2 regions of the Actinoplanes sp. NPDC023801 genome follow, and region 2 is predicted to be linked to the other one. Evidence: riboswitches for the same ligand, from Rfam matches in the RefSeq annotation. Region 2 holds a riboswitch; the other holds the start of a gene.
The links. Region 2 has a riboswitch for glycine ahead of gcvP (aminomethyl-transferring glycine dehydrogenase). Riboswitches for the same ligand answer to the same signal wherever they lie in the genome.
Positions count from the first base shown of each region.

Region 1: linked by a shared signal. The riboswitch ahead of gcvT (glycine cleavage system aminomethyltransferase GcvT) and the one ahead of gcvP (aminomethyl-transferring glycine dehydrogenase) in region 2 are both predicted to bind glycine.

Region 1 covers NZ_JBFAAI010000035.1:53,574-60,998, forward strand. Annotated here, with positions in the region: gene AB0G04_RS38520 (M20/M25/M40 family metallo-hydrolase) at 1-573, opposite strand, end outside; gene AB0G04_RS38525 (NADP-dependent oxidoreductase) at 690-1,595, opposite strand; gene AB0G04_RS38530 (helix-turn-helix transcriptional regulator) at 1,737-2,588, shown strand; gene AB0G04_RS38535 (ROK family protein) at 2,617-3,801, opposite strand; glycine riboswitch at 3,961-4,059, shown strand; gene gcvT (glycine cleavage system aminomethyltransferase GcvT) at 4,189-5,241, shown strand; gene AB0G04_RS38545 (L-serine ammonia-lyase) at 5,241-6,539, shown strand; gene AB0G04_RS38550 (MarR family winged helix-turn-helix transcriptional regulator) at 6,555-7,070, opposite strand; gene AB0G04_RS38555 (LLM class flavin-dependent oxidoreductase) at 7,157-7,425, shown strand, end outside.
Region 2 covers NZ_JBFAAI010000004.1:329,942-337,366, reverse strand. Annotated here, with positions in the region: gene AB0G04_RS11530 (pentapeptide repeat-containing protein) at 1-454, opposite strand, end outside; gene AB0G04_RS11525 (aldo/keto reductase) at 451-1,461, opposite strand; gene AB0G04_RS11520 (nucleotidyltransferase domain-containing protein) at 1,530-2,288, opposite strand; gene AB0G04_RS11515 (nucleotidyltransferase domain-containing protein) at 2,285-2,959, opposite strand; gene mgrA (L-glyceraldehyde 3-phosphate reductase) at 2,977-3,972, opposite strand; glycine riboswitch at 4,033-4,117, shown strand; gene gcvP (aminomethyl-transferring glycine dehydrogenase) at 4,193-7,006, shown strand; gene AB0G04_RS11500 (DUF5999 family protein) at 7,111-7,311, opposite strand.

The DNA of each region.
Region 1 (7,425 bases), on a different contig from region 2:
CGCGATGTCGAACACCCCGTCGGCAAGCATCGCGCGGGCCCCGGTCAGCGACTCCTCGGCCGGCTGGAACACGAACATGACGCGGCCGGCGAGACGCTCGCGCAGCCGGGCGAGAACCAGGGCGACGCCGACACCGACGGTGGTGTGGATGTCGTGCCCGCACACGTGGGTCGGCGTCGTGGCGCCGCCGACCTGGTCGCCGGGCGGGACGGCGTCCATGTCGGCGCGGTAGGCGACGGTCCGGCCGGGGCGTACCCCGTTCAGAACCGCGACGACGCCGTGACCGCCGACCCCGGTGGTGACGTCGAGGCCTGCCGCGCGCAGCGACCGCGCCACCACGTCGGCGGTGCGCCGCTCCTGGCCGGGACCCTCCGGATGGCTGTGGAGGTCCCGGCGCAGAGCGACGAGCCGATCGTCGAGCCGGGCCGCGATCCGATCGATCGGCGACGACAACGAGGCCGAGGCCGCGGCCGCGGCGGGTCCGGCGGATGCCAGCCACGCACCGGCGACACCGGCCGCGGCGCCGCCGAGCACGGCGCGACGACTGAGAGCACGTTCCTGTGAATGCGACACGATTCTCCCCGTTCTTCACCATCAAGCTGTCTGGTCCCAGCCTGCCGGGAACCCGTGCGCACCACAGTGGAGCAGGGCCGTGGCCGATGGTGGTGCCAGCACCACCATCGGCGCTCTCACGGGTGCAGCAGCAACTTGCCGCGGGTGTGGCCGGCCTCGCTCCGATCGTGGGCCTTCGCCGCCTCGGCCAGCGGGAACGTGTCCGCCACCTCGATGTGCAGCCGGCCGGCGACGGCCAGCGCGGCCAGTTCCGCAAGCGCCTCGGCGGTGCGTTCACCATTGGCGGAGAACGGGACGCCCGCCTCCTGCGCGGCGGCCGCGTCGGCGATCGTGACGATCCGGTCCGCGGTGCCACGCAGTTCGACGGAGGCGTGCACCGCGCCGTGACCGGCCGCGTCGAGAACGGCGTCGACACCCTGCGGCGCCACCGCGCGGACCCGGCTGACCAGGCCGTCGCCGTACGCCACCGGAATGGCACCGAGCGAACGAAGATAGTCGTGGTTCCCCGCCGACGCGGTACCGATGACGGTCGCCCCGCGAGCGACGGCGAGCTGCACCGCCACCCCGCCCACACCGCCCGCCGCGCCGTGCACCAGCACGGTCTCCCCGCCGGTGACCCCGAGCAGCCCGAGCACCCGCTGCGCGGTCTCCCCGGCGACCGGCAGGGCCGCTGCCTCGTCCCAGCCGAGCCCGGCCGGCTTGCGGGCCACGACGGTCGCCAGAGCGAACGCGGCGTACGCCCCGGTGTCGGTGAACCCGAACACCTCGTCGCCCGGCGCCAGGCCGGTGACCCCCGCGCCCACCTCGTCGACCACGCCGGCCGCCTCCCAGCCGGGAACCGCCGGGAACACGGTCGGGAAGAATGCGTCCAGCCAGCCGTTACGGATCTTGTAGTCGACCGGGTTGACGGCCGCGGACACCACCCGCAGCCGAACCTGGCCGGGGCCGGGACGCGGCACGTCGGCCTCTGCCACGCGCAGTACCTCGGATCCGCCGAACCGGTCGAAGACGATCGCCTCCATCGTTGCCACCTCTCCTGGATCGTTGCGTGCATCGCTGTGGGACCCACGCTGCAGTCCGGGAAGCCGGTTGTGGAGCGGACCCGTCTGCCTAGGATCAGCGGTCCTTGGCTGGTCCCGCGGATCTGCGGGAGCATGGCGACCATGGATCGACGAGAGCTGGCCGACTTCATCCGGCGGTGCCGCGAGCGACTGCGGCCGGGCGAGGTGGGGCTCTCGGCGGGGCCGCGACGGCGTACCCCCGGTCTGCGCCGGGAAGAGGTGGCACTGCTCGCCGGCATGTCGGCGGACTATCTGATGCGGCTGGAGCAGGCGCGCAGCCCGCAGCCGTCACCGCAGGTGCTGCGCTCGCTCGGGCAGGCGCTCCGGCTCAGCGACGACGAACGCGACCACCTCTACCTGCTGGCCGGGCACCGTCCGCCGGCGGGGCCACTCGCCGGCGCCCACGTACGGCCGGGTCTGCTCTATCTGCTCGATCAGCTGACCGGTGTGCCGGCGCAGGTGCTCAGTGACCTCGGCGACGTGCTCGCGCAGAACCCGCTGGCCGAGACGCTGTTCGGCGACATCTGCCCGCCGGTGCTCCACGATCACGGGACGGACCACAACGTCGTCTGGCGGTGGTTCAACGATCCCCGGATCCGGGCGGCGCACCCGGCGGAGGACCACGACTACTGGAGCCGGTTGCAGGTCGCCGACCTGCGGGCGGCGGTCGCCCGGCGCGGCGCGGACCCGGTGGCGGCGACGCTGGTCCGGCGCTTGCGGGCCGGAAGTACGGAGTTCGCCGAGCTGTGGGACCGGCACGAGGTGGCGGTACGGCGAACCAGCCGGATGCGGGTCCAGCACCCGACCGTCGGCATGCTCGAACTGGATCTCGAGACGTTGCTGACACCGGCCGAGGACCAGCGGCTGGTGATGCTGACCGCACCGGCGGGCAGCCCGACGGCCGGCTATCTGGACCTGCTTCGTGTCGTCGGCCGGGAGTCGTTCGCCGGATGACCGGGGCCGGCGTTCACCGGCCGGCCGATCAGGCCGCGGCGGCCCGGGTGATGTGGCCGAGCGGGTCGGACAGCAGGGCGGCGAAGCCTTTCTCGGCGGCGCCGATCAGGGTGGCGTCGTCGCCGAGCCCGGACGGCAGCAGCCGCGCGCGTTCCCGCGACACCGGCATGCTGTGCCGGGCGATCCGGGCACCGATCTGTGGCGCGGCGACGGCGTAGAGCTCGCGGAGGGTGCCCCCGAACACGACGACACCCGGATTGAACAGGTTGATCAGGCTGGCGACGCCGATGCCCAGCCAGTCACCGGTCCCGGCCACCGCGGAGGCGGCGGCCGGATCACCGGCGGCCGCGGCACGCACCACCGACCGGACCGCCGCACGGCCGGACTCACCGCCGCGCCCGGCGGCTTCGAGCAACGCGTACTCCCCCGCCTCCGCCTCCAGGCAGCCAAGCGAGCCGCACAGGCACTCCCGGCCGCCGTGCGGGTTGACCAGCATGTGCCCGACCTCGCAGCCGTAGCCGCTCTCCCCGCCGAGCAGTGCGCCGCCGACCAGGATGCCGCCGCCCACCCCGACGTCGCCGTGCAGGTAGATCAGGTCGGGTGAGCCGATCCCGGCGCCGCGCACGAACTCGGCCTGCGCGCCCAGGTGGGCCTCGTTGCCGACGGCGACCGGCAGGCCGATCCCGAGAGCGGCCTCCAGCTCGGTGCCGAACGCCTGGTCGACCCAGCCCAGCTCCGGACCGTAGCGGACCATGCCGTCGCCCGGCCGGATCATGCCGCAGTAGGACGCACCCACCCCGGCGCAGACGGTGCCTGGCGGCGCCGCGTCGTGGAGGTCCCGGCCGAGCGCAGCCAGGCCGCCGACGACGGTGTCCAGATCCGCGCCGGTACGCGGACGTGTCGTCTCGCGCCGGTCGAGGACCGTCCCGCCGAGCCCGACCCGGGCCGCCACCAGCCGGTCCACGGCCACGTCGAAGGCCAGCACGAACACCCGGTCGGTCGCCGGCCGCACCACCAGCGACGGCCGCCCGGCACCGGCCGGCGTGGCCGGGTTCTCCTCGCCGACCAGGCCGGCGGCGGCGAGTTCGCTGGTCAGAGCAAGAATGGTGCTGCGGTTGACGCCCATCCGCCCGGCGAGCGCGGCCCGCGACAGCGGACCGCTGACGTGGACGTGGCGCAACAGCGTGCCCAGGCTCGCACGATGCTTGCTCACTGCCGGGTCCTTGCGGGGTGTGACGGTCGGGGGTCATCCACTCTCTCACACGCCCGGCGCGGACCACCGTGGTCGCGCATCAGGGCGCCGTCCACGCGGAGGGCTGGACCGGCCCGCCGTTTCGGGTATGGTCCGAGCCACAAGTGAAGACTTCGCCGCGACACCGCCGCGGGAGAGTCCCCGCCCCTGACCGGGCGGGGCGCCGAAGGAGCAACTTCTCCCTCAGAATCTCTCAGGCCCCAGTACCGCGACGGTCAGGCGACTCTGGAAAGTCAGCTGCTCTCGACGAGCAGCTGCGCCCACGGTGCAAGCCGCCCTCGGGCGGTGAACCTCTCAGGCAGAGATGACAGAGCGAGGGAGGCCCCGACCCCGACGAAGGAGCCTCCGTTGCGACGCACCGCACTTCATCACATCCACCAGCGCCTGGGCGCGACCATGACCGGTTTTGCCGGCTGGTCGATGCCGTTGCGCTACGGCAGTGACATCGCCGAGCATCACACCGTACGGACCGGTGCCGGCCTGTTCGACCTCGGTCACATGGGCCAGCTGGAGGTGACCGGGCCGGAGGCCGCCGCCTTCCTCGACCACGCCCTGGTCGGCCGGTTGTCGGCGGTTGCCGTCGGCCGCGCGAAGTACACGATGCTGTGCCACACCACCGGCGGTGTCCTCGACGACCTGGTCGTCTACCGGCTCGCCGAGGACCGGTTCCTGGTGGTCGCCAACGCGTCGAACGCGCCGGTGGTGCGCGCCATGCTGGGTGAGCACTCCGGCGGCTTCATGGTGCGCATCGCCGACGCCGGCCGGTCACTGATCGCGGTGCAGGGGCCACGGGCGGCCGAGGTGGCCGGTGTCCACCCGGATCTGCGCTACTACGGCATCAAACGGGACCGGCTGGCCGGGCGTGAGGTCCTGCTGGCCCGTACCGGGTACACGGGCGAGGACGGTTTCGAGATCTACTGCGCGCACGAGGACGCCGAGCAGATCTGGGAGTGGGCCGCCGCGGCGGGCGCGACCCCGACCGGCCTGGCCTGCCGGGACACCCTGCGGCTGGAGGCCGGGATGCCGCTGTACGGGCACGAGCTGACCCTCACGACCACCCCGTTCCACGCCGGTCTGGGCCGGGTCGTCGCCCTGGACAAGACGGACTTCGTGGGTGCCGCCGCCCTGCGCGCCGTGCAGCCGGACACCACGCTGGTCGGCCTCACGACGAAGGGCCGGCGGTCCCCGCGGGCGGGCCACGCGGTGCTCGACCCGGCCACCGGCACCCGGGTCGGCGAGGTGACCAGCGGGGCACCGTCCCCGACGCTCGGGCATCCGATCGCGATGGCGTACGTCTCCAAGGACCTGGCCGGGCCGGGCACCCGGCTGACCGTCGACGTCCGGGGCACCCACGAGGACGCCGAGGTCGTCAGCCTCCCCTTCTACCGGCGGCGGTCCTGATGGCCGTCTCCGTCTTCGACCTGTTCTCCATCGGCATCGGCCCGTCCAGCTCGCACACGGTCGGCCCGATGCGCGCCGCCCGGCTGTTCACCTCCCGTCTCGGCCCGATCGACGACGTGGCCACGGTGCGGGCCGAGCTGTTCGGGTCGCTCGGTGCGACGGGGCACGGCCACGGCACGCCGAAAGCGGTCCTCCTCGGTCTGCAGGGCGAGGATCCCGAGACGGTCGACACCGGTCTCGAGCCGTCCGACGGCGCCGCCGGTTTCGCGGTCGACCTGGTGCTGCACCGGCGCCGGTCGCTGCCCGGGCATCCGAACGGGATGCGGTTCACCGCGCTCGGCGCCGACGGCACCGAGCTGCTTGCCAAGACCTACTTCTCGGTCGGCGGCGGGTTCGTCGTGGATGAGCAGACCTCGGGCGTACGCCTTGATCGCACGCCGGTGACGTACCCGTTCGCCTCGGGCGCGGACCTGCTGTCGCTCACCCGCACCACCGGTCTGTCGATCTCCCGGCTGATGCTGGCGAACGAGACGGCGTGGCGGCCGGAGTCCGAGATCCACGCCGGGCTGCTGAGGATCTGGCGGGTGATGAGCGACTGCATCGACGCCGGTCTCGCCGCCGAGGGTCTGCTGCCCGGTGGTCTGAAGGTGCGCCGCCGGGCCGCCGCGACCGCCCGTCAGCTGCGCGCCGAGGGCAATCCGGAGGCGCATGCCATGGAGTGGCTGACCGTCTACGCGATGGCCGTCAACGAACAGAACGCGGCCGGTGGTCGGGTGGTGACCGCGCCGACCAACGGTGCCGCCGGAATCATCCCGGCCGTGCTGCGCTACTACCTGGAGTTCGTGCCGGGCGCCTCGCCGGACGGGGTGGTCCGGTTCCTGCTGACCGCGGCCGCGATCGGTCTGCTGTTCAAGGAGAACGCCAGCATCTCGGGTGCCGAGGTGGGCTGTCAGGGCGAGGTCGGGTCGGCGTGCGCGATGGCCGCGGCCGGGCTCGCCGAGGTGCTCGGCGGCACCCCGGAGCAGGTGGAGAACGCCGCGGAGATCGGCATGGAACACAACCTCGGCCTGACCTGCGACCCGGTCGGCGGCCTCGTCCAGATCCCGTGCATCGAACGCAACGGCATGGCCGCCGTCAAGGCCGTGACGGCCGCGCGGATGGCCCTGCGCGGTGACGGCCGCCACCACGTCTCCCTCGACAAGGTCATCAAGACCATGAAGGAGACCGGCGCCGACATGAAGACCAAGTACAAGGAGACCGCCCGGGGCGGCCTGGCCGTCAACGTCATCGAGTGCTGACCGGGCGGCTCGCGATCAGCGGGCGCGGGCCCGGCGGGCGGGCCGGGCCGGGGCGTCACCACGGGCGGCGGTGACGGCCTCGCACAGGTCGGTGAGCGGGTCGAGGCGCTGGGCAGTGCAGGCGATCGCCTGCAACAGGCCGCGGAAACGTTCGGCGTCCTCCGGTGCGAGGGCGCCGAGGACGTGCGCCTCGACATGACGCAGCGCGTCGCGCCGGGCCTGCCAGGTCTCGTGTCCCTTGGCGGTGGCGACCACGAGGCGGCTGCGGCGGTCGGCGGGGTCGGGACGGCGCGCGACGAGTCCGGCGCCTTCCAGGTCGTCGATCAGGTACGTCAGGATGGTCCGGTCGATGCCCAGGTCCTGGCCGATCGCGCCCTGGTTGCGGGGAGGCTCCCCGACGGCGGCGGACAGCACCTGATAGCCGCGGGGCCCGCCGGGCAGGTCGTTGAGGGCGTGGTCGGCGGCCTTGGCGTAGGCACGGAAGACCACTCCCAGCATCCAGCCGAGGTCACCTTCGAGGGGGGTCGTCACCACCCCACCATAGCCCAGTGCAGCAGAAGTTCTGCCTGACAAATGTTCTGTTTGACAGAACATCTTTTCCGCGTCACAGTTGCCGCATGTCCGACTACGGCCACCCCCTTGAGTTCGGGTCCTTCATCACCCCGGCAGCCGCCGACCCCACCCGGGTCGTCGCGCTCACCGTGCTCGCCGAGCAGGCCGGTCTGGACCTGGTCACCTTCCAGGACCACCCCTACCAGCCCGGCTTCCTCGACACCTGGACGCTGCTGAGCTACGCCGCCGCGCGCACCGACCGGGTGCACCTCGCGGCGAACGTCACCAACCTCCCGCTGCGCCCACCGGCCGTGCTCGCCCGCAGCGTCGCCGG
Region 2 (7,425 bases):
AGCCGGTGAAGTCGGCGCCGGTCAGCTGCGCCGCCGACAGGTCCAGTCCGCGCAGGGTGCCGTTGCGGGCGCGGACCCCGGTCAGGTCGGCCTCGCGCATGCGGACCCCGGTGAACGTGGCGGTGCCCAGGTCGGCGCGTTGCAGCCCGATGAACGACCAGTCGCCGCCGTCGACCGTGGTCAGGTCGAAGGTGCAGCCCTCGAACGTGCTGCCGACGGCCTTGCAGTTGGTCAGCGTCGCGTCGAAGAAGTTGCAGTTGACGAAGCGGCAGTTCAGGTAGGCGACGTCGGCCTGCTGCGAGCAGTTGAACCGGGCGTCGCGGAAGACGCACCCGGAGAACTCGACGCCCTCCAGGTCGGTCTCGCACAGGTCCAGCGCGGAGAACTGGACACCCTCGTGACGGCGTTCCTTGCCGGCTCCGGCGTCCCAGTCGCTGGTGGTGAGGGTCTTCACGGAGTACGCCGCCGGGGCGACCTGGCGATGTAGGCGTGCGGGTACGGCAGCGGCTGCTCCCCGGCGGCGGTCAGCTGCTCCATGTGCTTCTCGTCGAGGCTCCAGCCGGTGGCGCCCAGGTTGTCGGCCAGCTGCTCGACGGTGCGGGCGCCGACGATCGGGGCGGTCACCCCGGGCCGCTGCGCCAGCCAGCGCAACGCCACTTGGGCCGGGCTGCGCCCGATCGTGGCGGCGACGTCGATCAGGGCGTCCGTGACGTTCCAGACGCGCTCGTCGACGCTGTCCTGCCAGTTGCCGAGCCACGGCTGCTTGTCGCCGTCCCAGCGGCTGCCGGCCGGCGCCGAGGTCATGCCACGCCGGTACTTGCCGGTGAGCCAGCCACCCCGCATCGGCGACCACGGGATGATGCCGACACCCTCGTTGCGGCAGACCGGCACGAGTTCGGTCTCGATCTCCCGGTCGATGAGGTTGTAGAGCGGCTGGGCGGCCACGAACGGCTCCCAGCCGCGGAACCGGGCGATGTCGACGGACTTCTGCAGCTGCCAGGCCGCGTAGTTGCTGACTCCCAGGTGTCGGACCAGGCCGGCGCGGACCAGGTTGTCGAGCGTCGACAGGGTCTCCTCGATCGGCGTCGTCTCGTCGAAGCAGTGCAGCTGATAGAGGTCGATGTAGTCGGTGCCGAGGCGCCGCAGGCTGGCGTGCACCGCCGAGATGAGGTGCTTCCGGCCGGCGCCGTGGTCGTTGCCGGCGTCACCGGTGGCCCAGAACCCCTTGGTCGCGATGACCAGGGCGTCGCGCTGCTGCCCGGCCAGCCACCGGCCGATGATCTCCTCGGAGACGCCGCCGGCGTACACGTCGGCGGTGTCGATGAAATCACCGCCCGCCGACACGTAATGGTCGAGGATGGCGTGCGACGCCGTCTCGTCCGCCTCGTTGCCGAATGTCATCGTGCCGAGGCACAGTTCGCTGACTCGAAGTCCGCTGCCCCCGACGTACCGGTACTCCATCCGTCGATCCTTTCAGGCCGTCCGGGCATTGGCCACCGTGACACGGGAGCTGTGGGCGATCGGCGACATCACGTCGGGGAGAGACCGAGCCGGGTGCGGACGATCAGGTCGTGCAGCTCGTCCACGGCGCTCGCGTCCGCGTACCCCGGAAGGTGGCTGTTGTCCCTCGCCTCTTCGAGTTCGGCGCGCAGCGCCGGGATGTCGGCTGCCAGACAGGCGGCCGCCCGCGCCGGCATCGGGCCCTTCTCGGCCTCGCGTTTCGCGGCGATCAGCTCCGGCACGTAGGCGATCCGCTCGCCGAGAACGTTCAGGTCGCACTCCAGCGCACCGGTGCGCATCAGGTGGATGCCGGTGAGCAGCACCCGCAGCGTGTACAGAGCCGGCTTGATCCGTCCGGTGCTCTGGTAGAGGCGCTCCTGGCCGTGCGAGAACCCGAGGTAGTGATGGGCGTGACCGCTAGTGATCATTCGCGGGGCCAGCGCCTTGAGCCGCTCGTGCAGCGGCGACGTCGCCACCACCAGCGGTGACAGCAGCTGCTCCAGGACATAACCGTTGCGGCTGTTGAAGAGCTTCGCGAACTTGCGCAGGTCGTGGCTCACGATGTCCAGCTCGACGCCGTCGCGGTCGCCGGACCGCTCGATGGTCTCCGGGCCGGTGCGCAGGCCGACCACCTCGTGCGCGGGCAGGATGTGCGCGGCGCGCAGGTCCAGGTCCGAGTCGACGGAGGCGAAGCCGTACAGGTGCGCGCCGCTCACGGTGGCGAAGATCAGGGGATACGGCAGTGCGGTCGCGGCGTCCGCGGCCCACTCCGGCACGTCGAGGGTCACTCGAGATTCCTTTCCCGTACGGCTACGAGCACCCGGTCCACGGCGGTCCGGTCCGGGCGCGGGGGCAGTGCGGTCGAGGCGGCCGCCCCGGCGAGTTCGTCCTGGAGCCGGGCGGCCCACGCGGACACCTCGTCCCAGGGCGTCTCGCCGCGCTTGACGGCGAGCAGCTCGTCACGCAGGTGCGACACGTCGACAAGCACCTCGCCGGTACGCAGCACGTGCGCGCCGGCCATCAGCAGCCGGATCATGTGCATCGCCTGCTTGAAGTTGACCTCGCCGGTCCGCTCCCGCCGGGACGCGACCCTGGTGAGCTGGTCACGGGCATAGTTGCCGTAGGTCTCGGCGACCCGCTGCGACAGGAACGCGCGCCGCACCGCGACCAGGGACGAACCGTCCGGTGTGATCGACTCGACGATCGGCGACCACAGCACCTCGAGGACCGTCGGGTTGGCCTGCAGGGCGAGCGTGCAGAACCGTTCGATCTCCCAGGAGAACTGTTCCTCGGCCGGCCCGTCGAGGTGGGTGGGCGGCTTGTCGAGACTCCAGAAGTCGCGGGTCGGCGCCACGAACACGCCCCGGCGGTCGTGGTCGGAGCCCGGCCCGGCCAGGCCGTAGGCGCGGGAACCGACCACGACCGCGAGGGCCGTGTGCCGTTCGACGTACTCGATCATGACGCCTGAGGCTACGGCTACAGGTCCAGCACCGTCGCGTCGATTTCGTCGAGTTCGCTGCGGTCCAGTGCCGGATTGGCGAGTGCGGCGACGTTGTTCTCCAGCTGCTCGACGCTTGAGGCGCCGATGATCAGGCTGGTCATCCGCTCGTCGCGCAGTGCCCAGGCCAGGGCCATCTGGGCCAGCGACTGCCCCCGCCGCTTGGCGATGTCGTTGAGCGCATGCAACCGGCCCAGGGTCTTGTTGTCCAGGGCGCTCTCGTTGAGGAACACGCTGGTGCGGATCCGGGAGTCGTCCGGGATGCCACCGAGGTAGCGGTCGGTGAGCAGGCCCTGCTGCAGCGGGCTGAACGCGATGCACCCGGCTCCGGCCGCCTCCAGGGTGTCCAGCAGCCGGTCGTGCTCGATCCACCGGTTCAGGATCGAGTACGACGGCTGGTGGATCAGCAGCGGCGTGCCGAGGTCGCGCAGGATGCCGGCCGCACGGGCGGCCTCCTCGCTGCGGTAGTTGCTGATACCGACATAGAGGGCCTTGCCGGAGCGCACGATCGCGTCGAGCGCGGTCATCGTCTCCTCGAGCGGGGTTTCCGGGTCGGGCCGGTGGTGGTAGAAGACGTCGACGTAGTCCAGGCCCATCCGCTTCAGCGACTGGTCCAGCGACGACACCAGGTACTTGCGGGAGCCCCAGTCGCCGTACGGGCCGTCCCACATGGTGTAGCCGGCTTTCGTCGAGATGATCATCTCGTCGCGGTGCTGCCGGAAGTCGGCGGCCAGGATGGTGCCGAAGTTGGTCTCGGCGCTGCCCGGCGGCGGACCGTAGTTGTTCGCCAGGTCGAAGTGGGTCACCCCGAGGTCGAAGGCGCGGCGGACGATGGCGCGCTGACGGTCGGCGGGGCGGGCGTCACCGAAGTTGTGCCACAGGCCGAGGCTGATGGCGGGAAGCTTGAGGCCACTGCGACCGGCACGCCGGTAGATCATCGAGGCGTAGCGGTCGGCGGCAGGGAAGTACGTCACATCGCACACCCTAGGACTCGCTGGATCAAGGGTGTGCGCTGGTAGGTTAGCGGGGCCGGCAACTCCTGTGCGGGAGAGACCACCACGGCGCCGAAGGGGCAAATCCTCCCCGGAACCTCTCAGGCAAAAGGACCGCACAGGCAGGCGACTCTGAAGTGCCCGGCTGGGTATGACAGAGGGGGAGGTTGCTTCTCGACCTTCTCACGCCTTGGAGTTGCCCATGACGTCGTCGCCGTTCGTCTCCCGCCACATCGGCCCGGATTCCGGCGAGCAGTCGCACATGCTCAAGGCCATCGGGTACCACTCGGTCGACGAGCTGATGGACGCCGCGATCCCGTCGTCGATCCGCTGGCGCGGGACCCTCGATCTGCCGGCCGGTATCTCCGAGGAGGAGACGATCGCCGAGCTGCGCGCGATCGCCGGCCGTAACGTGCTCGCCACCCCGATGATCGGGCTCGGCTACTACGGCACCCACACGCCCGCGGTGATCAAGCGGAACGTGCTGGAGAACCCGGCGTGGTACACGGCCTACACGCCGTACCAGCCGGAGATCAGCCAGGGGCGCCTCGAGGCGCTGCTCAACTTCCAGACCATGGTCACCGACCTGACCGGCCTGACCACGGCGAACGCGTCGATGCTCGACGAGGCCACGGCGGTCGCCGAGGCGATGACGCTGGCCCGCCGCTCCTCCAAGGTCAAGAGCAACGTGTACGCGGTCGACGCCGACACGTTCCCGCAGACCCTCGCCGTGCTGCGGACCCGTGCCGAACCGCTCGGCATCGACGTCCGCGTCGTCGACCTCGACGGCGGCGAACTGCCCGAGGAGTACTTCGGCCTGCACCTGCAGTACCCGGGCGCGTCCGGGGCGATCCGCGACCACGCTGCCCTGGTCGAGGCCGCACACGGCAAGGGTGCCCTGGTCACGGTCGCCGCCGACCTGCTCGCGCTGACCCTGCTGCGCGCCCCGGGCGAGATCGGCGCCGACATCGCGGCCGGCACCACCCAGCGTTTCGGGGTGCCGCTCGGCTTCGGCGGCCCGCACGCCGGCTACCTCGCGGTCCGCGCCGGTCTGGAGCGCTCGCTGCCCGGGCGCCTGGTGGGCGTGTCCAAGGACGCCGACGGCGACCAGGCCTACCGGCTCGCCCTGCAGACCCGGGAGCAGCACATCCGCCGGGAGAAGGCGACCAGCAACATCTGCACCGCGCAGGTGCTGCTGGCCGTGATGGCCAGCATGTACGCGGTCTACCACGGCCCGGCCGGCCTGCGCGACATCGCCGTGCGGACCCACCACAGGGCCCGTGCCATCGCCGCCGGACTCACCGCGGCCGGGGTGGAGCTCACCGCGGACGCGTTCTTCGACACCGTGACCGCCCGCGTCCCGGGCCGGGCCGCCGAGATCGTCGACGCGGCCGCCGCCGCCGGCGTGGACCTGCGCCTGGTCGACGCCGGCCACGTCTCGGTGTCGACCGACGAGACCACCACCGACGCGCACGTGGCGACGGTGCTGCGGGCCTTCGGTGCGCCGGAGCAGACGGCCGGCCCGCGGGTGATCCCGGACGGGCTCGAGCGGACCTCGGACTACCTGACGCACCCGGTGTTCAACACCCACCACTCCGAGACCAGCATGCTGCGTTACCTGCGCAAGCTGTCGGACCGCGACTACGCGCTGGACCGCGGCATGATTCCGCTGGGCTCGTGCACGATGAAGCTGAACGCCACCACCGAGATGGAACCGGTCACCTGGCCGGAGTTCGCGAACATCCACCCGTTCGCCCCGGCGTCGCAGACCCGGGGGTACGAGGACCTGGTCGCCCAGCTGGAGGCGTGGCTGGCCGAGATCACCGGGTACGACGCGGTCAGTGTCCAGCCGAACGCGGGCTCCCAGGGTGAGCTGGCGGGCCTGCTGGCGATCCGCGGCTACCACCGCTCGCGCGGTGAGGCCCACCGCGATGTCTGCCTGATCCCGTCCAGCGCGCACGGCACCAACGCGGCGAGCGCCGTGATGGCCGGCATGCGGGTCGTGGTGGTGGCCTGTGACGCCGACGGCAACGTCGACATGGCCGACCTGGACGCGAAGGTCGAGAAGCACCGCGACGCCCTGGCGGCGATCATGGTGACCTACCCGTCGACGCACGGCGTCTACGAGACCGCGATCGCCGACCTGTGCGCCCGGGTGCACGAGGCCGGCGGCCAGGTGTACGTCGACGGCGCGAACCTGAACGCGCTCGTCGGTTTCGCGCGGCCGGGCAAGTTCGGTGCGGACGTGTCCCACCTCAACCTGCACAAGACGTTCTGCATCCCGCACGGCGGTGGTGGCCCCGGTGTGGGCCCGGTCGCGGTCGGTGCGCACCTGGCCGAGTTCCTGCCCGGCAACCCCCTGGAGCCGGGCGACCACCACGCGGTGTCGGCGGCGGCGCACGGGTCGGCCGGCATCCTGCCGATCTCGTGGGCGTACATCCGGATGATGGGCCCGGACGGTCTCGCGGCGGCGACCGCCTCGGCGGTGCTGACGGCCAACTACGTGGCTGCGCGGCTGCGCGAGCACTACCCGGTGCTGTACGCGGGCGAGCACGGCCTGGTCGCCCACGAGTGCATCCTCGACCTGCGGCCGATCACCAAGGCCACCGGCGTGAGCGTCGACGACGTCGCGAAGCGGCTGATCGACTACGGCTTCCACGCGCCGACCATGTCGTTCCCGGTCGCGGGCACCCTCATGGTGGAGCCGACCGAGAGCGAGGACCTGGCCGAGCTGGACCGTTTCATCGCCGCGATGATCGCCATCAAGGGCGAGATCGACAAGGTGGCGGCAGGGGAGTGGCCGGCCGGGGACAACCCGCTCGCGAACGCGCCGCACACGGCGTCGGCGGTGACGGCGGACGAGTGGAACCACCCGTACTCACGCTCGGTTGCCGGATTCCCGGAGGGCGTGGACCGGACGGCGAAGTACTGGCCGCCGGTGCGCCGCATCGACGGGGCCTTCGGGGACCGGAACCTGGTGTGTTCCTGCCCGTCGCCGGAGGCGTTCGAGGACTGAGTCGTTCGGGGTTCCTCGCGCAGGTCGCGGTCGTCTCTGATCGCGGCCTGCGCCGCTTTCCCGGTCCTCGATTGATTACGCTGCGTCGCGTGTTCTGTGTTGGCTCAGGCAGCGAGGGCGTGCACGGCCGGGCCGCGGTGCGGCTCGATTGTGGTGCCGTCGGGGAGCAGCTCACCGGTGTCCTCGAAGACGATGACACCGTTGCAGAGCAGGCTCCAGCCCTGCTCCTGGAAGGTGGCGATGATGCGGGCAGCCTCACGGTCGGTCGCGTCGGCTGGTGGGCAGGTGATCAGGTGCTGGCACATCAGGTGTACTCCGGTTGGGGGCTGTGTGAAGGTTCACATTTGCGGTGACGAACGTTACCTCACATCGAACGACACTGGTTCAACCCGGTGACGGCGTCGGCCCGCGGATCCGCG